DNA from 4 places in the Shewanella sp. TB7-MNA-CIBAN-0143 genome. Region 1 is predicted to be linked to each of the others. Evidence: predicted binding sites of a transcription regulator. Region 1 holds the regulator's gene; each other region holds the start of a gene.
The links. Region 1 encodes sigma-54, which starts transcription at its own class of promoters, with help from an activator protein. Its sites were predicted from a motif close to GTTGGCACGNNNNTNGNNT; they were not measured.
Positions count from the first base shown of each region.

Region 1 (6,188 bases):
CAACTTACTCGCTGGCATGGCGCACTATTATTAATCACCTTTATTGCGTACCAAATTGTTGTCTTTCAGTCGCATTAGATTGGAGCATGAAGGTAAAGTATTAAGCTAACAGAGAGAGTCGTATGGTAAATCACACTCAATTTCGCCAATGGGGTCGTAAAGTCATTGATATAGAAAAAGCTGCCTTAGATAATTTATATCAATATGTAGACTCGGTTGAGTTTGACCAAGCATGTCAATTGATCATGCAGTGTAAAGGTAAAGTGATTGTCATGGGGATGGGCAAATCAGGTCATATTGGTAACAAAATATCCGCAACCTTTGCCAGTACCGGCACACCGGCATTTTTTGTTCACCCTGGTGAAGCCAGTCATGGTGATTTGGGCGCATTAGCCAAAAATGACATTGTACTCGCCATTTCCAACTCTGGTGAATCAAGCGAAATACTGACATTAATGCCTGTTATCCAACGCATGGGTGTACCAGTGATTGCGGTGACCGGTAAACCAGACTCCAATATGGCGCGTTTATCCAAAATCCATTTATGCATTCAAGTGCAAGAAGAAGCATGTCCATTAGGATTAGCACCCACTTCCAGCACCACTGCAACACTTGCTATGGGCGATGCATTAGCCATTGCTTTATTACAAGCAAAAGGTTTTACTCGTGATGACTTTGCCTTATCACACCCAGGTGGCTCTCTTGGAAGAAAATTACTTCTAAAAGTCGACGATGTCATGCATAAAGACGATGATTTACCGATCGTCAATGATGATATTTGTATTACTGAGGCACTTTATGAAATATCTAAAAAGGGCCTTGGCATGACGGCAGTAGTCGACCATGCCAATAAACTTGTGGGCATTTTTACCGATGGTGATTTACGCCGGGTTATCGATGCAGACGTGAATCTTCGAATCACTCCTATTGCCCAGGTTATGACCGAAAATTGTGTGACCTGCCCTGCGGGGATTTTAGCCGCACAAGCACTGCAAATCATGGATGAAAAGAGCATCAACGGACTGATTGTCGTTAATGAAAAACATCAACCGATCGGAGCATTAAACATGCTCGATATGGTTAAAGCTGGAGTCATTTAATCATGTCAGAATCAACCTCGTTTCACCAAGGATTTTACGGCCCTGTCAGCAATGATATTTGGCAACGAGCTCAAAAAATCAAACTGTTAATCTGTGATGTCGATGGAGTATTTTCAGATGGACGTATTTACCTCAGTAATGCAGGTGAAGAACTCAAAGCGTTCCACACTCGTGACGGTTATGGTGTGCGTTCTTTGCTTACCAGTGGTATCCATGTTGCCGTGATAACAGGACGTAAATCCAAGATTGTTGAAAACCGCATGACGGCATTAGGTGTAACACATATTTATCAAGGTATTGATAATAAATTTGAGCCTTTTGAGCAATTATTGTCGCTCTATAATGTGACTGCTGATGAAGTGGCTTACATTGGCGATGACATGGTAGACCTACCTGTAATGAAAGCCGTAGGACTAGCCGTTTGTGTCGGTGATGGTCATCCGTTTGTCAAACAACAGTGCCATATGACAACCACCCTCAATGGTGGCCACGGCGCACTGCGTGAACTCACCGATTTATTACTATTAAGCCAAGATAAATTTGCCAGTGCTCATGGTATGAGTATATGAGTAGAGTCACGCTAGGTATTATTGCTTTTTTTGGGCTTGCTTTTATATTGTACTGGCAAGCACAAGTAAAACGCAGTGAAATGGACGCGGTACAAATACGCGGTATTGAGCGCCCAGATTTTGTTGCAGATAACCTACGCACTACAGAATTCAACCAACTAGGTTTCGTCGAAAGTCGAGTCAGCGCCGAACACATGGAGCATTACGCCTCAAGTGACATCACTCACTTTACCAAACCTATCTACCTCATTTACCCTGAAAACGGTAAAGCACAATGGCAATTAAGTGCAGACCGTGGGCAATTGAATAAAAATACCAGCAAAGTCACATTAGAAAATAATGTTATTATTGATGCCATTGATATAGAAGAACCCCTGCAGTCACTGAGTACCCAAGCTATTACGGTGGATTTAACCACTATGATAGGATCCTCACAAGAGATGGTGTACATCAAAGGTAAAGGGTTTATTATTCAAGGTTTAGGCCTACATGCTGACTTGAATTCGCAAAAATTATCGCTACTAAGCCAGGTAGAAGGAACATATGAGCCACATTAATCGTCTCCACACTCGCGCCAATGTTATGTTATTAAGTAGCATACTTTGTATATTGAGTTTGCCTGCTATAGCGAAACAAGGGGATCTGAAACAAGAATTGAAAATCGCTTCAGTCAGTCAGTCTGCCGACATTAAGAATAATCAAATTGTTTTTAATGGTCCGGTAACGATTGTCCAAGGCACGATTAATATCAATGCAGATCAGTTACGGGCGTTTACCCCTGAAAACACCACCAGCAAGAGATTAATTGCTACTGGCACCCCGGCTACATTTTCGCAAGAATTAGATGACGGTAAAATTGGTACCGCAAGTGCTAACGAAATTAGCTATGACCTTGCCACCACTACACTCACATTGACTGGCAACGCCAAACTTGATCAATCAGGTAGCCAGGTTACCGGTAATAAAATCAAGTACAACATCAGTGCTCAAGAGCTGATTGCCGAAAGTACTGGTACAGGGCAAGATCGGGTAATCACCATCATTCAACCAGAGAATTTCCAAGACGAGTCGGCGCCAAAGCAAAAACTCCCTGAAATTCCTGTTAACAAGCAGATCAAACCATGACCCAAATTACCTTAACCGCTGAAAATCTAGCTAAAAGCTATAAAGCTCGTCAAGTTGTTAAAGATGTGAGTTTAACGGTTAAAACAGGCCAAATTGTCGGTCTTTTAGGCCCCAATGGTGCAGGCAAAACCACCACCTTTTATATGGTTGTCGGCTTAGTAAAAAGCGATAAAGGCCGAATATTGATTGACGATGACGACCTTACTGCCGATCCAATGCATTTGCGCGCCCGCAAAGGTATAGGTTACTTACCACAAGAAGCCAGTATTTTCCGCAAGCTCACCGTTTACGACAACATAATGGCCGTACTGCAAACTCGCAAAGAGCTCAGCACAGACCAACGTATTGAACAGCTTGAGCATCTACTCGAAGAGTTCCACATTACTCACATACGCGACAGCCAAGGTATGTCGTTATCGGGTGGCGAACGTCGTCGAGTTGAAATTGCGCGCGCTTTAGCTGCTAATCCAAAATTTATTTTGCTTGATGAGCCCTTTGCTGGTGTTGATCCTATTTCGGTCATCGACATTAAAAAAATCATCCAACAACTTAAAAATCGCGGTTTAGGGGTATTAATTACCGACCATAACGTACGTGAAACGCTAGACGTTTGTGAGCGAGCCTATATCGTCAGCCAGGGTAATTTAATTGCCGAAGGCACACCTGATGAGATATTAAGTAATCAACAAGTTCGAGCTGTGTACTTAGGTGAACAATTCAAGCTATAGTTACTTTACTGGCCTTTTAGTCTAGCTAACTCATTTCATTGAACGATACCTAAACAACGTTAAATGTCATTGATGTTTATGGCAATCGATTACAGTTCGAGATTGTCATTTTTATGGAAAATCATCTAGGGATAAGCGGTAAATGAAAGCGTCACTCCAACTTAAAATGGGTCAACACTTAACCATGACCCCACAATTGCAGCAAGCCATTCGCTTACTGCAATTATCGTCATTGGAGCTACAGCAGGAAATCCAACAAGCATTAGATTCAAATCCATTGCTTGAAATAGAAGATGAGTTTTCTGAAGCAAAAAACTCCTTAAAAGAAAACCGCGACCAAGCGGATACCGACTTTAGTGACAACAGTATTGTTAATGTCGAAAAAGACACTTCCACCGTCGACATAGCAGAATCCATGACCAAAGAAACCATGGATGATTTAGCCATGGATACCACATGGGATGAAGTATACACAGCCTCACCTATGTCAGGTTCGGGCAGTGCAAGCATGCGCGATGACGACATGCCCTTTCAAGGTGAAACTACTGAAGGTTTGTACGAACACTTAGAATGGCAAAAAAATCTCACTCCATTTTCAGACACCGATCTCGCCATTGCCACCGCCATTATTGATGCCATTGATGAACGCGGTTATTTAACCCAAAGTACCGAAGATATTCTCGAAGCCATGGGTGATGAAAATGTGGAACTCGATGAGGTTGAAGCGGTATTAAAACGCGTTCAACACTTTGACCCTGTGGGTGTTGCTGCACGTGATTTAAGTGAATGCCTATTTATCCAATTAGCGCAATACTCTAACGACACACCCCATATCGATAATGCCCGTTTGTTAATTAAAGGCTATTTAGAGTTAATTGCTGGCCGTGATTTCAGATTATTGATGCGTAAAACAAAACTAAAAGAAAATGAGTTACGTGACGCAATCACTTTAATCCAGACACTCAATCCTCGTCCGGGCTTATTAATTACCCCCATGGATGATGAATACGTGATTCCCGATGTCACAGTATTAAAGAAAAATGGCCGTTGGGTAGTAGAGTTAAACCCAGACAACATGCCTAAAATTGGTGTTAATCAGCAATATGCAGCCATGGCTAGAGGCAGTAAAAACCCGTCGGATAGTCAATTTATTCGAGGCCATCTGCAAGAGGCTAAATGGTTTATTAAAAGTATTGAAAGCCGTAATGATACTTTACTTAAAGTGGCAAATTGCATTGTGCAATTTCAGCAAGGCTTTTTTGAATATGGCGAAGAAGCCATGAAGCCTATGGTGCTCAATGATATCGCTGAAGCTGTAGAAATGCATGAATCGACCATTTCACGAGTCACCACACAAAAATATATGCACACCCCTCGAGGCTTATTTGAACTAAAATACTTCTTCTCTAGCCATGTCAGTACTGACGATGGCGGGGAATGCTCATCAACGGCCATTCGTGCTTTTATCAAAAAGCTGGTTGCCGCAGAAAACCAGAAAAAACCACTGAGTGACAGTAAAATGGCTCAGCTTCTGGCAGAACAGGGCATAAACGTTGCTCGTCGTACGATAGCAAAATACCGTGAAGCAATGATGATCCCGCCCTCAAACCAACGTAAGAGTTTATAACCTACTAGGCAATGGAGGATTTTTTATGCAAATAAGTCTGACTGGACGTCATGTCGAAATAACAGAATCTTTACGTGAATACATCCACAGTAAATTTTCAAAGCTTGAACGACACTTCGATCAGATCCATAATGTACACGTTGTGCTCAATGTAGAAAAATTACAACAAAAAGCAGAAGCCAAAATCAACATTAATGGCGCAGAAATTTTTGCAATGTCAGAAAGTACTGATATGTATGCTGCAATAGACGCCCTGATCGATAAACTCGACCGTCAGGTAATTAAACACAAAGAGAAGAATACAAAACACTAACGATGGAACTTTGTACCATTCTGCAGCCGGAATGCACTACCTGTGCCACACCGGGCAGTAAGAAAAAAGTACTGGAACTCATCAGCAATTTAGTCGCTGCCCAGTACCCAACCCTGTCTTCGCAAGAGGTTTTTGAAAGCCTGTTAGCGAGAGAGAAAATGGGTAGCACAGGTATAGGAAATGGCATTGCGATACCTCATGGTAGATTAACGACCATCGATCACCCTATCGCGATATTTATTAAATGTGAAGAAGCCATTGCCTTTGATGCAATCGATAAGCAACCCGTGGATCTTTTATTTGCTTTGTTAGTACCTGCAGACCAGTGCCAACAACATTTAGGCACGTTATCGAGCATGGCCCAAAAGTTAAGCGATAAGCAAATATTGAAACAGCTTCGTAAAACTCACGACGCAACAGAACTTTATCAGGTTATTACTGCATGAAACTAGTTATAGTATCGGGACGTTCAGGCTCAGGGAAATCCGTTGCCCTGAGAGTATTAGAAGACCTAGGATATTATTGTGTTGATAATTTGCCTTTACCACTCATTGGCACATTATTAGCCCAGCTTAAAGGCAGTAATGATTTGGTTGCGATTAGCGTTGATGTTCGTAACATTGCAGAACAAGGTAAAGCGCTTCAAGACCAATTGGCACTACTTCAAAATGACACTGAAATTATCAGTTTCTTTTTAAATTCCAATGACAAAGTATTGCTTAAACG
Region 1 is NZ_JBEOPL010000038.1:3,939-10,126, reverse strand. Features, by position in the region: gene AAEY97_RS20730 (calcium/sodium antiporter) at 1-78, shown strand, start outside; gene AAEY97_RS20725 (KpsF/GutQ family sugar-phosphate isomerase) at 123-1,100, shown strand; gene kdsC (3-deoxy-manno-octulosonate-8-phosphatase KdsC) at 1,103-1,669, shown strand; gene lptC (LPS export ABC transporter periplasmic protein LptC) at 1,666-2,226, shown strand; gene lptA (lipopolysaccharide transport periplasmic protein LptA) at 2,213-2,794, shown strand; gene lptB (LPS export ABC transporter ATP-binding protein) at 2,791-3,522, shown strand; gene AAEY97_RS20700 (RNA polymerase factor sigma-54) at 3,665-5,149, shown strand; gene hpf (ribosome hibernation promoting factor) at 5,175-5,462, shown strand; gene ptsN (PTS IIA-like nitrogen regulatory protein PtsN) at 5,465-5,908, shown strand; gene rapZ (RNase adapter RapZ) at 5,905-6,188, shown strand, end outside.

Region 2 (6,188 bases), on a different contig from region 1:
GCAAGTTAATACTTCCAGGGTTATTTGCGCCATAAACGCTTTATCATTTGAGCAAACATGACCCAATCTGCCCATAAACTGTATAGCGGATAAGTGAATGTTGCGGGGCGATTTTTTTCAAATATAAAATGCCCTAACCATGCAAAACCATAACCGACTACCGGCAACCACAATAGCTGCCACCAATGTTGGTTAATCAGAGTGTTAATAATAATCACAACAATAATGCTACTGCCAATGTAATGCAGTCTTCGACAAACGGGATCTTGATGTTGCGACAGATAAAATGGGTAAAACTCTGCAAATGAAGAATAACGCTTAGGTTCCATTACTCACTCCTTATTAACAACTCGCTAATGGTATGCTCTGTTAGTATTAGATTATTTCATTTTAGACACTATGCCTTACTGTAAAACAATATTTCACCTTCAATATTGCCAATACTCACAGTGGCAATGCTGACAAATTCTTGTTTCACGAATGCTTGATGGTGCGAAGAGTTACTCACAAATACCCCAATGCCATCAAGCCCAGGTTGCTCATCACACCAACTCAATACCGCTTGAATTAACTTGGCACCATAACCTTTTTGCTGCTCATTGGGGGATAAGGCAATAAATTGCAAAACCCCGCATTTTTGCGAAGGAAGATGTTCTAAAATGCAGGTCTCTTTTTGCATTAACCCTTGAGTTGATTTCCATCCTGTACCCAACATCATTTTAAAACGCCAATGCCAATAACGCCCCTCACCCAAAGGTACTTGTTGCGTAATCACACAGGCAACTCCAATTAAACGGTCACCGTCAAATAAGCCAATTAAAGGTTGTTCTTGTTGCCACAGTTCATTTAACTCTTCACGAATCGCCGCGCGAAGTTTCTGTTCGTATTGTTGATTGTCATCTTGCCCAAGTACCTCGATAAAATAGGGATCATCATGATAAGCGTTATAAAGAATAGAAGCTGCGACTCGTAAGTCTTCTGCCGTCAAATATACTGCACGTAAAGTTTCCAAGGTGTTATTGTCCATTATTATTCCTTGTTGGTTAACTCGCTAAACTTAACTTAACAAGTTTGAAACATTGTACAAGTTTTGTTTACCCATTTTACCTGTTAGCGATTGTGAGTGTCAGTTGTTTGCAATTTATCTCATCAAGACGGATACTAAAATTGTTTATCTAACCATCATAAGGAATGCGCCAAATGGACACTACATCAAATGATTTAAGTCACTTATTTAAGCAATTAGGTTTGCCTCACGATCAAGAGGGAATCGACGACTTTGTTATCCAAAACAAACTGGATAAACACACATTAATTACTGATGCCGATTGCTGGAATTCAGGTCAAAAAGCATTTTTAAAAGAGGCATTATTACAAGACGCCCAATGGTCAGAAGTGATTGACCAATTGGACGTGATGATGCGAGCTAAATTGTAATTAACACTTAATGTCGGATAACCTCACTCGGCAATTAGTGCTGTCTGTAGGCGGTATCACCCCAGCCCACTAAAACGTCATCTTTGAACACAATTGGCGTGCATTCATCTTTGGTTGTTTTACCATCGCCTTCTGCCCATTGGGTACGATAAAACAACACTTTGATGGATTGCTCTGCATTATTTTGAGCCGACTTGGTATAAGCTTCACTAAAATCAGCCGTTCCCATTAAGGTTGTGACTTGATCACTGCTCATTCCCATAGACAATTTGCTCAACAGATCACGATTTTTATCTTGTTGCACTTGCCAATAATCAGCACTTTTACCCGATTCATGGTCTCCGACACTAATAACACAACCACTTAATGCTAGTGATGTAGCGCCAATTAATGCCGCTGCGATAAGTTTTAATTTCATGTTGCATCCTTTTTGTTAAAATAAAATCCGCATTGTATTTACAGATCCTTTAAGCCAAAATCGTGCCATAAAATAATATACTGATTTATATAGCTTTATGTTTTAACTCAACAAGAATTAGTTAATCTCACTATATGGAATTAAACCAACAATGAGTCCAATTGAACAAGTACTTGCCGCAGCAAAATCAATTGCTAACAATGGGCATACGCCCAGCTTGGCCCTGATAAAAAGTCGTTTAGGCAATAGCATTCCGATGCCTACCCTTATCCAAGGTTTACAACAATTTAAGGCGCTGCCTAAATCTGAGTGGCAACATTTACCGGAATTAGCAGACATTCCATCAATAGCCGATGTCTCATCACATGATCAACCCGATCTTACTCAAGTGATCCAACAGGTTATGACCCTACAACAACACATTAGTCAGCTAACCCAACGAGTTACTGAGTTAGAAAACCAATTACAAAATAATATGACTCAAAGCTACATAATCAATAATAAGGCTGAGCAGTAGATGTTTGTCACCGAACTACGCTTTGAATGTTTTGCCGATACGACAATTGATACGGTAGAGAAAGCCATTAACGCTTTTCTTGAAGCCTTACGAGCTAATGGACAAATTTTAGGACGTGAATTTGCGGTCGCCTTTAATGACGGTGAATTTAGAGTTCGTTTGCTGTTACCTGAAAAAACCAGCTTAGCTAACCGCCACAGTAGCCCATGGGTAAAAGTGGCCTTAGCAGGCCTAACTGCAGCTAAGCTATTGGCCCCTAGAGAGAAATTCATCGGCCAAGACATTAACTCCGAAGCCAGCAATACCGATACGCCTTCATGGCAACTGCTGTATACCAGTTATGTGCACATGTGTTCGCCACTGCGTAATGGCGATAACCTGTTACCAATACCTCTTTATCAGCTGCCTGCTACTTTTAATGGCGATCACAAACGCATCATAAAATGGCAAACAGAGTGGCAAGCATGCGATGAACTGCAAATGGCCGCAGCCACTAAAGCAGAGTTTGCAGCTTTGGATGAGATCACTCGAGCGGATAGTGACTTATTTAGACGCGGTTGGGATTTACGTGGCCGGATAGAATATTTAACTAATATCCCCACCTATTATTACTTATACCGTGTGGGCGGCGAATCATTGCAAGCAGAGCTAGCTCGCCCCTGCCCACGCTGTGGATCTAAAGATTGGAAGCTAGATGAGCCACTTTTAGACATGTTTCATTTTCGCTGCGAGCCTTGCCGTATTGTGTCTAATTTGTCTTGGGATCATCAATAAATGGAATTGTGCCATTGAGTTATCAGCAGATTATTTCCTACTACAAAGATTGTTATAAGGAAGATAGCGCCTCCATCAATCTTTGGAATGTGAACAAGTTTAAACAAGAAGATCGTCTCATTCTTGAAGGGCAAGATGAGCTAGGGACAGGTTTTTTACCTCGTTTGCCTATCCCGCAAGAATTTGCTGAGCCAATGCTTAAGCGAGTGGCAATGTACCAAAGAGAAAGAATACTGCTGTACGCACGATTTCTATTTGTCGGTAAAGTCACTATAAAAGGTGAGCTCAAAACGGTTGTCTCACCGCTGCTGTTTAATGAAGCCACCATTGAACAACAAAACAATAATTTCTATTTTTCAGCCCAAACAGAAGACACTGAAATCAATGAAGCCCTGCTGCAACAATTGCTACCAGAAGATAATGAGCTTTCAGAAGATCTCATCAATGAAGATATACATTCACCATCTTTTTGGACCTCATATTTTAGCAGTAATCAAATTGACATAAACTCACTAGAGTTATTGCAATATCCCAGGCTTGCTGGGCACCAAGACATTAAAAAAGCATTAACCCAAGACACTCCCCGCTTATTACCTATTTCGATGCTACTTTTTGTCGAGAGGTCATCGAGCAGTCGCGGTGTACTTCACGAATTAGAAAGTATCATTAGCGCTAACGAGCAATCAGCTCCTATTTGTAAACTGTTTAACCAAACGTTTGAAAAACGTGCTGTAAGACTCAGAGCCCCAACACTTAAATATGACTTTTTACCGGGGTTATTATCTACGCCACAAAAGAAAGTTATTCATATCGCTGCCAATGCCGATTTAGGCTGCGTATCTGGTCCGCCAGGAACGGGAAAGAGCTACACCATATCTGCTGTTGCTGCCGAACATATGGCGCGCGGTGAGTCGGTGCTTATTGTGGCCAATAATGACGTAGCCCTTGATGTGATTGCAGCTAAATTGGCGAGTAATTTTAACTTAGGCGACGTGTCTATTCGCGCAGGACAAAAAGCATTTTTAAAACAATTAAAAGACTATACCGCGGACTTACTCGCAGGATACTTTAGCGATGACTTAAGCCAAAACCCGCAAGCATGTGAAGACGAACTGAATAAGCTGCAACGATTACTGATAAAACTTGAAAAACGTTTCCTGGCGTTCAGTCGCAGGTCTATTCGCCGTGGTTTGCACCTACATAAACTTCAAGCACAACAATCAACATGGCTAAAACGGGTTTATTTGTTTTTTACCCAAGGGTCAATAAACCAATGGCATCATCAATGGGATGCGTTAAACACCATTAATAAACACACTGTTACGCGGGAAACACTGGCAGCTGAATATCTTAATGCACTAAAAAAGAATAACTTAAACACATTAGTTAATCAGCACCGTAAATCGCTACAGGCTTTTAACCAAGCGATTCGCAGTAGAACGTCCAGTAAACAACTCGCGCTATTTGAAAAAATAGAATACGCCACATTATTTGCCGCATTTCCCATCTGGCTAGCAAGCTTAAACAGCCTACACAGGGTATTGCCACTTAATCGTGAAATGTTTGATTTAGTGATTATTGACGAGGCAACACAATGTAACATTAGCAGTTGCTTACCTGCGCTATACCGTGCAAAACGTGTATTGATTGTTGGCGACACAAAGCAATTAAAACATTATTCCTTTTTAGCCAGAAGCAAACAAACTCAATTGCTTGCCAAAAATAATGTGCCCGAAAACAGCCCAGGAGCCATCAGTTATCGAGATAACTCCATCTTAGATTTAGCGTTAAAAACATTAGCTAGCGGGCAAGAATTGGCCTTTTTAGATGAACACTTTAGAAGTAAGCCTGAGCTGATTCATTTTAGTAACCAGTCTTTTTATCAATCTAAATTAAAAATCATGCAACACCGACCCTGCACCAGTGCAGGCCATTTGCACCTTCATCGTGTCGCCGGTACTCGTGATACATCGGGCATTAACCAGCAAGAAGCCCTAAGTCTATTAGCAGAGATCCAACATCAAATAACACAAGATGTCCAAACAGGCATCACTCATAGTATTGGGATTATCTCGCCTTTTAGCGCACAGGCTGAATATATCGCCACATTGATTGAGCAGAAGATCCCTCAAACAGATGTCATTAAACACAGCATACGTGCAGCCACGCCGTTTGGGTTTCAAGGCGAAGAGCGGGATATCATGCTGATTTCGTTTGCGATTGATAACGACAGTAAACGTGCGGCTGCTTATTTAAATAAAGCGGATGTGTTTAACGTCACCATTACCAGGGCACGTCAAAAGCAGTTGATATATTTGTCTATGGACGACTCGTTATTACCAGAACACAACCTGTTACGCCAATATGTTACTTCTATAACAACCTTTAATGCCAAACACTGCGTGACCTCAGAGATAGACACATTTCAGCAAGAGCTTATTGAGGCGTTAACACAGTACAATATTGATACTTGGCCTGGGTATACCATTGCCGGTACCGAAATAGACCTATTGTGTCGTTATGCAGACAAATACCTTGCTGTTGATCTTATTGGTTTTCCTGGGCCTTGGGCTAACTTTTTTGAGCTAACAACCTACAAATTATTTAAACGGGCTGGCGTTGAAGTATTGCCCATAAGCTACGGATTGTGGATTGTTGATAAACAAGCGTGCATAGACAAAATAACTCAGACACTAAAGTGTGGAGAAAATAACCTAAGCGAAGCATAAAGGAAGATGAGTGTTTGAATGCTCGTGTTTGAATGCTCGTGTTTGAATGCTCGTGTTTGAATGCTCGTGTTTGCATGCTCGTGTTTGCATGCAATGAACGCATTAAAGCACCATAAAATGGCACTTCAATGCTTGATGCGGTTACTTTTTGCGTAACAAATAATCCCACATGGTTTTAATGCGTTGCCAAATACCTGGATGATCTACCGTATGAGGTAATTCCTCGACGGGTTTTGATGGCGGTTTGATCATCGGCGATATTTGCTCTAAAAACGCCGTTAATGATTCGGCTAATTTAGTGCGCTGTTTTTCA
Region 2 is NZ_JBEOPL010000002.1:240,239-246,426, forward strand. Features, by position in the region: gene AAEY97_RS02465 (Mpo1-like protein) at 21-329, opposite strand; gene AAEY97_RS02470 (GNAT family N-acetyltransferase) at 398-1,027, opposite strand; gene AAEY97_RS02475 (DUF2789 domain-containing protein) at 1,201-1,437, shown strand; gene AAEY97_RS02480 (DUF3192 domain-containing protein) at 1,472-1,855, opposite strand; gene AAEY97_RS02485 (hypothetical protein) at 2,007-2,372, shown strand; gene AAEY97_RS02490 (Zn-ribbon-containing protein) at 2,373-3,146, shown strand; gene AAEY97_RS02495 (DEAD/DEAH box helicase) at 3,155-5,875, shown strand; gene syd (SecY-interacting protein) at 6,017-6,188, opposite strand, start outside.
Region 2: the regulator sigma-54 is predicted to act here: its motif matches at 1,907-1,925, upstream of AAEY97_RS02480 (DUF3192 domain-containing protein).

Region 3 (6,188 bases), on a different contig from region 1:
CGAATTCAGTTCAGCAGCGTAATGTGAACTCAGCTACTAGCTCAACTACTAACTCAGCCATTAACGTAACCACTGCGGTTATCAGTTCTTATTCTAGTAAGGCCGCCAATATGTCTAATCAAATGGCGCATATTCTTCAAGCTATGCCATCTGGCGTAGTTATCCTAGATGGTGACGGCGTAGTGACACTCGCCAACCCGGTTGCCACCGAATTACTTGGTCGACCGCTGCAAGGTTCGCGTTGGTTTGATATTATCCATCGTGCATTTGCGCCACAAGATGATGATGGCCATGAAGTGTCACTTAAAAATGGTCGACGAGTAAAGTTGGCTATTACACCATTAGCACCAGAACCTGGACAGTTGATTGTGTTAACCGATCTTACCGAAACCCGTTTATTGCAAAAAAACCAGTCTCATTTACAGCGTTTATCGGCGTTAGGCAAAATGGTGGCGACATTGGCCCATCAAGTGCGTACTCCGTTATCTGCGGCTTTGTTATATGCCTCGAATCTTGCGAGCCCCAAATTATCTGACTCAGCGCGGTCTAAGTTCCAATCTAAATTGGTTGACAGGCTTAATGAGCTTGAGCGTCAAGTTAATGACATGTTGCTAATGGCAAGAGGACGTCAAGACGGGATGGCTGAATCGGTTTCTATGGATGAGATTATTAGCCAAGTAATGGCCAGTTGCGAACCGATTGCAGATAAAAAACACTGCCAGTTGGTTGTTGAAGACACTTCACATTCGTTGATGCTTGCTAACGCCAATGCTCTCAGTTCTGCGGTAAATAATTTGGTAATGAATAGCCTTGAAGCGGGCGCCACAAAAATAAAAGTCAGTGCCAGTGAAACCCCTGATGGATTGATGCTTGATGTTATCGACAATGGCAAAGGGTTGGAGCCGTCGATGCAACAACAAATACTTGAACCGTTTTTTACCACTAAAAGCCAGGGTACCGGTTTGGGCTTAGCGGTGGTGCAGTCGGTAGTGCGTAACCATGGCGGACAAATTCAATTGTCGTGTAAGCCTGGAATGGGTTGCCATATTAGGTTGAGCTTTCCACACATGAACAAAGCAAGTGATCAGGAGGTGAAGCGTGGCTGAAGCAAATATTCTATTAGTTGAAGATGATGCCGATTTACGTGAGGCATTGCTTGATACCCTAATGCTTGCCCATTACGACTGTGTTGATGTGGGTAGTGCTGAAGAAGCCATTTTAGCCTTGAAAGCCAACCAATTTGATATGGTGATTAGCGATGTGCAGATGGACGGCATTGGTGGTATGGGCTTGCTAAGCTATTTACAACAACACCAACCTAAATTGCCGATATTGCTAATGACCGCTTATGCCACTATTAACAGTGCGGTGAGTGCGATGAAGTTAGGCGCGGTGGATTACCTTGCTAAGCCTTTTGCACCAGAAGTGTTATTAAATCAAGTGTCACGTTATTTACCCTTAAAGCTAAACCACGATAAACCTGTGGTTGCCGATGAAAAAAGTTTAGCCTTGTTGGCGCTGGCGCAGCGCGTTGCGGTGTCTGAAGCCTCAGTAATGATTATGGGCCCAAGTGGCTCAGGTAAAGAGGTATTGGCGCGCTATATTCACCAACATAGCCAACGCCATGACCAGCCGTTTATTGCAATTAACTGCGCGGCGATACCAGAAAACATGCTAGAAGCGACCTTATTTGGTTACGAAAAAGGCGCATTTACTGGCGCTTATCAAGCCTGCCCTGGTAAATTTGAACAAGCCCAAGGCGGCACAATATTACTGGATGAAATATCTGAGATGGAACTTGGTTTACAAGCTAAGTTATTGCGGGTATTACAAGAGCGTGAAGTTGAGCGTTTAGGTGGGCGTAAAACCATTAAACTGGATGTACGCGTACTAGCTACCTCAAATCGCGATTTAAAAGCCATGGCAACGGCGGGGGAGTTTAGAGAAGATTTATATTATCGTATTAACGTATTTCCGTTAACGTGGCCAGCGCTGAACCAACGCCCAGCAGATATTTTACCGTTAGCGCGCCATTTATTAGTTAAGCATGCCAAAGCATTGAATATGACGTGGGTACCTAAATTGGATGATGCCGCCACTCGACGATTATTGACTTATCGCTGGCCGGGTAATGTGCGGGAACTTGATAACGTGATTCAGCGTGCATTGATTTTACGGGTAAACGACGATATTGGCGTTAATGATATTATTATCGATTCTGCTGATGTGAACTTATTGCCAACAGATCACTTTGAGGTTGATAAACCGGCCGAAGTCGAAGGCTTGGGTGACGAATTAAAAGCCCAGGAGCATGTGATTATTTTAGAAACCCTTAATCAATGTCAGGGTAGTCGCAAATTGGTTGCTGAAAAATTGGGGATCAGTGCCCGGACATTACGTTATAAAATGGCTAAAATGCGAGATATGGGCATTCAACTTCCGGCTTAGCATAACTAATTACCACAAGGTAATTAGTTAACCTTAGATTTTATACTCTAATTAAGCCTGTTTTTTATTGCCAACCCCCGTAAATAGGTAAAAAGTAACCTGCTCACTTACTGAAAAGGTTACTTTTCACCTGGATTATTCTGGCCTTTCACTTACTCATCACTTACTCATCACTTACTCATCACTTACTCATTACTTACTCATTACTTACTAATATCCGGCCAATGGTAATACTGGCACCTAAATTGCTTTAACTCCTTATCAGTTATTGTTGTCGTCAAAAAGTCGACGAAAGGGAGTTACACCATGCAGATTAGCGCAAATCCATTAATGCAAGAAATGCAATCGCTTCGCGGCGAGATAGCCCCTTCTATTGGTTCATCTATTCGACCTAACCTTACCCAGCAAGTGAATAACACCACTGGTGCTGATTTCAGTCAGCTATTGTCTCAGGCTGTAGGTAGCGTCAATGAACTGCAACAATCATCATCAAGCTTAGCCACTCGTTTAGACATGGGCGACACCACGGTGACCCTGTCTGATACCGTTATTGCGCGTGAGAAAGCCGGCGTTGCCTTTGAAGCAACAGTGCAGGTGCGTAATAAATTGGTCGACGCTTATAAAGAAATTATGAGTATGCCTGTTTAGTTGCCAAAAGCATTAAGCACTAAATAACATAACCACATCAGATATAGCAGGTACGCATTGTGAGCACAGACATTATGGTAGGTTCGGATTCAACAGCCGATGGCGGTGTCCAACAAGAGAACAAATCTGGACTTCTTGGTGGCGTTGGTGGTGCAGATATGATGCGTCAAGTGATCATGATTCTGGCATTAGCAATATGCCTTGCTATGGCTGTTTTTGTGATGATGTGGGCGCAAGAGCCTGATTATCGTCCACTAGGAAAGATGGAAACCGCAGAGATGATCCAGGTACTCGATGTGCTGGATAAAAATCAGATTGATTATCAAATCAACGTTGATGTGGTCAAAGTACCTGAAGATAAATATCAAGAAGTAAAGTTACTGCTTAGCCGTGCGGGTATTCAAAGTAGCACTCAGGCCAATGATTATTTAAACCAAGACAGTGGTTTTGGTGTTAGCCAACGTATGGAGCAAGCGCGCTTAAAACAAAGCCAAGAACAAAATCTCGCTCGAGCTATCGAAGAGTTGAAAAGTATTAGTCGTGCAAAAGTCATTTTAGCATTACCAAAAGAAAATGTTTTTGCCCGTAATGCCTCTAAGCCAAGTGCGACCGTTGTGGTGAGTGTGCGTCGTGGCGGGCTAGGCCAAGAAGAGATTGATGCCATTGTTGATATCGTTGGTTCAGCGGTGCAGGGATTGGTGCCTTCTCGCGTGACAGTAACCGATTCAAATGGGCGTTTACTTAATTCTGGTAGCCAAGATGGCACCTCGGCTCGAGCCCGTCGTGAGCAAGAGATCGTACAGCAACAAGAAGCTGAATATCGTAAGAAAATCGAATCAATCTTGATGCCAATTTTAGGGCCTGAAAATTTTACCTCGCAAGTTGATGTGAATATGAACTTTACTGCAGTGGAGCAAACGGCAAAGCGTTTCTCTCCTGATTTACCGGCTATTCGCAGTGAGATGATTATAGAACGTAACTCATCTGGTCAAAGTTCTGGCGGTATTCCTGGTGCGTTAAGCAATCAACCGCCGATGGAGTCTGACATTCCGCAAGTGGCGGGGGAAGCAACTGCCTCAGCCGCATCTGGTGATTCTTCAAAAGAAGCTACGCGTAATTATGAATTAGACACTACGATAAGCCATACTCGTCAGCAAATTGGCGTAGTACGTCGTGTGAGTGTGTCAGTAGCGATTAACTTTAAACCAGGGCAAGTAGACGAAAATGGCCAGGTAACTCGCGTGGCACGAACTGAGCAAGAGTTAACTAATATTCGTCGTTTATTAGAAGGCGCAGTAGGTTTTAGCACTCAACGTGGTGATGCGCTTGAAGTGGTTACGGTTCCTTTTATGGATCAGCTTATTGAAGCGTTACCAGAGCCCGATATGTGGGAGCAACCATGGTTTTGGCGTGCAATTAAACTGGCTTTAGGTGCAATTGTTATTTTAGTGCTTATATTAGCGGTTGTTAGACCGATGCTTAAAAAGCTAACTAACCCTAACGGGGTTAACATGCCAGATGATGTTCGCCCTGGACATGAGTTAGCCGAAATTGAAGATCAGTATGCTGCAGATACCTTAGGTATGCTAAATACCAAAGAAGCGGAATACAGTTATGCTGATGATGGATCAATTCATATACCTAATTTACATAAAGATGATGATATGATTAAAGCCATTAGAGCGTTAGTGGCTAACGAGCCTGAACTTTCCACTCAAGTAGTTAAAAACTGGTTACAAGACAATGGCTAATGAAAAAAAAGATAAAGTAGAAAAATCAACAGCATTTGACCCAGATCTAGTAACTGGTGTTGAGAAAACGGCCATTTTACTGCTTAGCTTGAGTGAAGCCGATGCTGCGTCAATTTTAAAACACTTAGAACCTAAGCAGGTGCAAAAAGTGGGTATGGCAATGGCGGCGATGGATGACTTTGGTCAAGAAAAAGTCATTGGTGTTCATAAATTATTTTTAGACGATATTCAAAAGTTTTCATCTATTGGTTTTAACAGTGAAGAGTTCGTCCGTAAAGCGTTAACCGCGGCATTGGGTGAAGACAAAGCTGGTAACCTGATTGAACAGATTATTATGGGCAGCGGTGCTAAAGGCCTTGATTCATTAAAATGGATGGACGCACGCCAAGTTGCTACCATTATTCAAAATGAACATCCGCAAATTCAAACCATTGTATTGTCGTATTTAGAACCAGATCAAGCGGCTGAAATTTTTAGTCAGTTCCCTGAAAATACTCGCCTAGATTTAATGATGCGTATTGCTAATCTTGAAGAGGTTCAGCCGGCGGCATTGCAAGAATTAAACGACATTATGGAAAAACAATTTGCGGGTCAAGGTGGTGCGCAGGCAGCTAAAATGGGCGGCCTAAAAGCGGCAGCCAATATTATGAACTATCTCGATACAGGTATTGAGAGTCAGATAATGGAAACCATGCGTGAGTCTGACGAAGAAATGGCGCAACAAATACAAGATATGATGTTTGTGTTTGAGAACTTAATTGACGTGGATGATCGTGGTATTCAGGCCTTGTTGCGCGAAGTTCAGCAAGATGTGCTGATGAAAGCGCTCAAAGGTGCTGATGAAGGATTGAAAGAGAAAATTTTAGGCAATATGTCTAAACGTGCAGCAGAATTACTGCGCGACGACTTAGAGGCCATGGGGCCAATTCGTATTAGTGAAGTAGAAGTGGCACAAAAAGAAATTCTGTCTATTGCCCGTCGACTCAGTGATAGTGGCGAAATTATGCTAGGCGGCGGTGGTGGCGACGAGTTCTTATAACATCATCACTTTTATTAAGGCGTTGTGGTTGGCCGTTTATGTATAGAGACTCTTTGTACTGGCGATGTTAACGAGTTATCTCTATTGGGCATTTTTATAGGGATAACGCTCGCCTAATGATATTGACGGTTATTACTAATATGGTTGATGCCAGTACGGTTATTGTTAGTACGGTTAATACCAGTACGATTATTACTAATATGGTTGACGCCAGTACGGTTATTGTTAATACGGTTATTGTTAATACGGTTAATACCAGTACGATTAATCCCATGTTCGACGATTATCATTTTGCTTTGCGC
Region 3 is NZ_JBEOPL010000002.1:330,762-336,949, reverse strand. Features, by position in the region: gene AAEY97_RS02855 (sensor histidine kinase) at 1-1,106, shown strand, start outside; gene AAEY97_RS02850 (sigma-54-dependent transcriptional regulator) at 1,099-2,448, shown strand; gene fliE (flagellar hook-basal body complex protein FliE) at 2,755-3,096, shown strand; gene fliF (flagellar basal-body MS-ring/collar protein FliF) at 3,168-4,847, shown strand; gene fliG (flagellar motor switch protein FliG) at 4,840-5,886, shown strand; gene AAEY97_RS02830 (hypothetical protein) at 6,000-6,176, opposite strand.
Region 3: the regulator sigma-54 is predicted to act here: its motif matches at 2,681-2,699, upstream of fliE (flagellar hook-basal body complex protein FliE).

Region 4 (6,188 bases), on a different contig from region 1:
TGTTGTAACTCAGTTAGCGGTTAAGCAGGGTGACAGTGTAACTGTAGGTTCAACATTGTTGTCATTAGCATAAGAGGTCGAAATGGAAGGATTATTGGCTTTTTGGGCTGAAACGGGTGTCGCTAACTTTACTGGTGGCCAACTGCTAATGATGGCTGTTGGTTGTTTATTGTTATTTCTAGCGATAATTAAAGGATTTGAACCGTTATTGTTATTACCTATCGGATTTGGTGCCATATTAGCCAACATTCCTAATGCAGGTTTTACCGATGAAGGTGGCTTACTGTATTACGCTTACCATGTCGGGATTGAGACTGGGGTATTCCCATTGCTCATCTTCATGGGGGTGGGTGCATTAACTGATTTTGGTGCGCTAATTGCTAACCCTAAAACACTATTGTTAGGGGCTGCGGCGCAATTTGGGATTTTTGCCACTTTACTTGGTGCTATTGCCTTAAATTGGGTACCTGGGTTTGAGTTTAGTATGCAAGATGCTGCAGCTATTGCCATTATTGGTGGAGCTGATGGTCCAACGGCAATTTTCTTAGCCTCTAAACTAGCGCCTGAATTGTTAGGTGCTATTGCTGTTGCTGCATACTCATACATGGCGTTAGTGCCATTAATTCAGCCGCCGATCATGAAACTGCTAACCACTAAAGCCGAACGTGAAATTAAAATGGAACAATTGCGTGAAGTCAGTAAGAAAGAGAAGATTATCTTTCCACTGATGGTGCTAGGGTTAACCATTTTATTTTTACCTGCAGCAACCCCATTAATTGGCATGTTCTGTTTGGGCAATTTAATGCGCGAATCTGGCGTAGTGGATCGTTTATCGAAAACGGCGCAAAACGAGTTAATCAACATAGTGACTATCTTTTTAGGTCTTGCTGTTGGGTCTAAGCTATCAGCGGATCAATTTCTGCGTATCGAAACGCTAGGTATTTTAATCCTTGGCGCGGTTGCGTTTAGTATTGGTACTGCTTCTGGGGTATTGATGGCTAAATTAATGAGTAAGCTCTCTGGCGGAAAAATTAACCCACTTATCGGTGCAGCAGGCGTTTCTGCTGTGCCAATGGCTGCACGAGTAGTGAATAAGGTAGGTTTAGAGGCTAACAACCAAAACTTCTTACTCATGCATGCTATGGGACCTAACGTAGCAGGTGTGCTAGGCAGTGCTGTTGCTGCAGGTGTTTTGCTGGCAGTACTAGGCTAAAACTTACCAGATGATTCAAAAGCCAATGCCTTTGCGTTGGCTTTTTTGTTTTTATCTACTGGTACAAAATTACTTATACCTCTTTTGATGCATATTGGTGCACTTAAACTGTTTTATTGCACTGTCGTAGAATTACGGTATTTAATTGTTAAAATTAAATTCTCTTAAAATCAACGCGTTAATATGTTGGCATAAAAAATGGATAGCAAATATTGTATATTTGATGAGCCATATCCAGTCTTTTTAGACAGTAAAGGTTATCAATTTTACAACTAACTGACTGATAAATAATATTTAATAAATTCAATTTTAGCAAAGGCGCTATCGAGATATTCCTAAATGGATATCCGAAGCGCCTTTTTTTATTGTCAATTTTCATCACGGGGAAATAATATGAACTGGAAAATATCGTTAACTCAGCAGATTAAGTCTTTATTACTGGGGGTCAGTATTGGGGCAAGTTTGTGTATCAACACTGTAAGTGCCGAAGTGGGCTTTCCTGAAAAAGAAGAGCTCAGGTTTGGTTTTATCAAATTAACTGATATGGCACCTATTGCGGTTGCTTATGAAAAAGGTTATTTCGAAGAAGAAGGTTTATACGTCACGATTGAAGCGCAGGCAAATTGGAAAGTGTTACTCGATGGTGTGATTGATGGTCGATTAGATGGGGCCCACATGTTAGCGGGTCAACCTATTGCTGCAACAATTGGTTACGGTACTAAAGCACACATTATTACCCCATTTTCGATGGATTTAAATGGTAACGCAATTACGGTATCAAACGACGTTTGGGCCAAAATGAAGCCGCACATTGCTAAACAGGCAGACGGTTTTCCCGTTCATCCCATTAAAGCTGATGCACTAAAGCCCGTAGTAGAAGAATTTAAAGCGGCTGGTAAGCCATTTAATATGGGTATGGTGTTTCCGGTTTCTACACATAACTATGAATTGCGTTACTGGTTAGCCGCTGGTGGGATTCATCCTGGGTTTTACGCACCTCATAAAGGAGATACATCAGGGCAGATTGATGCACAAGCTTTGCTGTCGGTAACTCCGCCCCCACAAATGCCCTCGACACTGGAAGCGGGCACAATTAATGGCTATTGCGTTGGTGAGCCCTGGAATCAGCAAGCTGTGTTTAAAGGCATTGGTGTACCTGTGGTGACCGATTATGAAATTTGGAAAGATAATCCTGAAAAAGTGTTTGGTATTACAGCCGAGTTTGCCGAAAAATATCCAAATACCACTATACGCCTTACTCGTGCGTTGATCCGCGCCGCTAAATGGTTAGACGACAATAACAATGCTAACCGCCCAGAAGCGGTAAAAATACTGTCTCAATCTAATTATGTTGGTGCTGACTATGAGGTGATTGCTAATAGTATGACGGGGACGTTCGAATATGAAAAAGGCGATAAGCGCGCGGTTCCAGACTTCAATGTATTTTTTAGGCATCACGCAACTTATCCATATTACTCAGATGCGATTTGGTATTTAACTCAAATGCGCCGTTGGGGCCAAATTGAACAAGATAAATCTGACGATTGGTATAAAGACATCGCCGCAAAAGTCTATCGTCCAGATATTTATGCTAAAGCCGCGCAATCACTCATCGACGATAAGCTCATCCCCGCAGCTGACTTTCCAGATTTCAGTAAAGAAACCGGTTTCAAAGCACCGCAAACTCACTTTATTGATAACTTAGTTTATGACGGCAGCAAGCCTAATGCTTACATTAATTCATTTGTAATTGGATTAAAGCAAGGCGACAAGCTGTAACAAACTGTTAAGGAGTCTTGGATGAACAGTCTTTATTCTATTGCACAAAATCGCTTAATTGAACGAGGCAACATGGCAGTTGTTATGCTGAAAATAGCCGAGTTAAGTAGGGCGATACTATTACCGTTTATCGGCATTGCGATATTTTTAGCTCTGTGGGCGGTGACAGCTAATAGTATTGAAACCTCTCTAGGTAAGTTTCCGGGACCGGTTGCTGTCGTGTCGCAATTTGACAATTTGTATCAGGAGCATATAACTGAGCGCGAAAAGGCCGAGGCTTTTTATCAACGTCAAGAAACACGAAATGAGGCGCGTGTTGCTAACGATCCAAGTTATGTCGCCAAAGTACGTGCTTACACAGGTAAAGAAACTTTTTGGGATCAAATTGTCACTAGTCTAATTACCGTCATGAGTGGTTTTATCTTAGCGGCCATTATTGCTATTCCATTGGGGATTTGGATGGGGTTAAGTAGCAGTTTGCAGGCAGCAATTAACCCAATCATTCAGATTTTTAAACCCGTATAGCCACTCGCTTGGTTGCCTTTAGTTACCATGGTGGTCAGTGCGCTGTATGTCTCGCCGGATCCGCTAGTGTCTAAATCATTTATTAACTCCATGCTCACGGTCACCTTGTGCAGTGTTTGGCCAATGATTATCAACACTACAATCGGCGTGACGAGTATCGACAGCGACCTCATCAATGTCAGCAAAGTATTGCGGTTATCGGCAATAACCCATGTGCAAAAAATCGTCTTACCAGCATCTATCCCAATGATTTTTACCGGTATGCGCTTATCCCTAGGGGTCGCGTGGATGGTATTGATTGCCGCGGAAATGCTGGCGCAAAATCCGGGGCTTGGAAAATTTGTTTGGGATGAATTTCAAAATGGTAGTTCTGATTCATTAGCGCGAATTATGGCCGCGGTGGTTGTGATTGGCTTTATTGGCTTTTTATTAGACCGAGGCATTCTGGCCTTACAGCATTGGGTATCTTGGGATCAATGAGGGTAACAACATGAGCACATTTTTAGAGATTAGCGGCGTTGATATGGTTTTTCCCACGCCTAAAGGATCTTTTACAGCGCTTAAAGACGTGAATTTGAAGATAAATAAAGGCGAGTTTATCTCATTGATTGGTCACTCTGGTTGTGGCAAATCGACCGTACTGAATATTGTTGCAGGTTTATACCAAGCCAGCTCTGGTGGGGTCATTTTAAAAAGTACTGAAGTTAAAGCGCCAGGACCTGAACGGGCGGTGGTATTTCAAAATCATTCGTTACTCCCTTGGTTAAGTGCCTATCAAAACGTTGAGCTTGCTGTAAAACAAGTGTTTGCTGGCAAGATGAGCAAAACAGAAATGAAACAGTGGATTGAACATAACCTGCAATTAGTGCAGATGGATCATGCTATGCATAAACGTCCAGGAGAGATTTCTGGTGGAATGAAACAACGAGTCGGTATTGCAAGGGCGCTTGCTATGCAACCGGAAGTGTTGCTGATGGATGAGCCATTTGGAGCATTAGATGCGTTAACACGAGCACACATGCAGGACTCGTTAATGGAGATCCAAAGTCAGTTAAATAATACCGTGATTATGATTACCCACGATGTAGACGAAGCGGTGTTGTTGTCTGACAAAATTGTCATGATGACCAATGGTCCAGAAGCCACAGTGGGTGAAATTTTAACAGTCGACCTTCAAAGGCCAAGAAACCGCCTAGCGTTAGCTCAAGATACTGAGTACAACCGACTGCGTTCTGAGGTACTTAAATTCCTGTATGAAAAACAACGCAAGATAGAATCACTGTCAGCAACAAAACAAGTATTTAAAATGCAAGATAAATCACAGACACCAATTAATGAAGCCGTTAAAGTAAGCAACAGTTAGTTTGCTAGTCGCACTGTTACGCTTTACAGCGTGTTTATAACTTAACTTAAAATAACTATTTGGGATGTAAGATGAATAAAAAACTGCTTGCGAGTCAAGTTGCGGATAAGGCTTGCCTAAATTCTGCCTTTACAAAAAAATGTGCTTTATCGGTACTTAGTTGTTCACTATTACTGGCTATGGGAAATGCTTCTGCAGCGGATGTTAAAGTCACATCAATCGCTGATGCAGTGACTCAGGGAACAGCAAATGTAGATTTGAATTTGCGTTATGAATCTGTCGATCAAGACAATGCGTTAAAAGATGCTGATGCATTGACACTTCGGACTCGTTTAACCTTTGCTACCGCTGAATATTACGGCTTAACAGCTTTAGTTGAGTTTGAGGATTCACGCAGCTTAGCAGGGGTTAATGATTATAATGACGCGATTGGCAACAATGCTGATTACTCTGTGATTGCAGACCCTGAAACAACTGAATTAGACCAGGCTTTCTTACAATACAAGCGTAATGGTTTTACTGCTAAAGCTGGGCGTCAAGTTATTGCTATCGATAACCAACGTTTTATCGGCCATGTTGGCTGGCGTCAAGATCGCCAAACATTCGATGCCGTTACTATGCAATATGCAATGAATGACTTTAGCGTTGACTATGGCTATATCTACAAGCGCAACCGTATTTTTGCAGAAATAAAAGACATAGATTCAAAAGATCACATCATCAATGCATCATATAATTTAGGCTTGGGTAAGCTAAGTGCTTACGGCTATCTGCTTGAGGAAGATACCAACCTTGATAACGGCGTTGACACCTATGGCGTGCGCTTTGCTGGTGCTAAAGATATCGACAAAATCAAACTACTTTATACGGTAGAATACGCCACACAAGATGCCGATACCGCAACTACATCTTATTCTGCTGATTATTTATTGGGCGAAGTTGGCGTAGGTTTTAGCGGGCTGACCGTCAAGTTAGGATACGAGCTGCTTGGGTCTGATAATGGTGAATATGGTTTTGCGACGCCACTGGCCACTTTACACGCATTTAATGGTTGGTCTGATCAATTTTTAGGGACGCCAGCCCAAGGGCTAGCCGATACCTATGTGTCTATTGGTGGTAGTATTGTTGGTGGTAATTGGGCGTTGGTTTACCATGATTTTGAAGCTGACGAATCTAGCGCTACGGTAAACGATTTAGGCGACGAAATTGACGCCGTATTCAGTTTACCAATTGATAAAAATTATACCGTAGGTGTTAAATACGCCGCTTATTCAGCAGGCGATGCTGGAGCCGGTAAAGTTGATACTG
Region 4 is NZ_JBEOPL010000033.1:31,021-37,208, reverse strand. Features, by position in the region: gene oadA (sodium-extruding oxaloacetate decarboxylase subunit alpha) at 1-73, shown strand, start outside; gene AAEY97_RS20060 (sodium ion-translocating decarboxylase subunit beta) at 83-1,213, shown strand; gene AAEY97_RS20055 (CmpA/NrtA family ABC transporter substrate-binding protein) at 1,607-2,992, shown strand; partial or broken gene AAEY97_RS20050 (ABC transporter permease) at 3,065-3,997, shown strand; gene AAEY97_RS20045 (ABC transporter ATP-binding protein) at 4,008-4,880, shown strand; gene AAEY97_RS20040 (alginate export family protein) at 5,060-6,188, shown strand, end outside.
Region 4: the regulator sigma-54 is predicted to act here: its motif matches at 1,399-1,417, upstream of AAEY97_RS20055 (CmpA/NrtA family ABC transporter substrate-binding protein).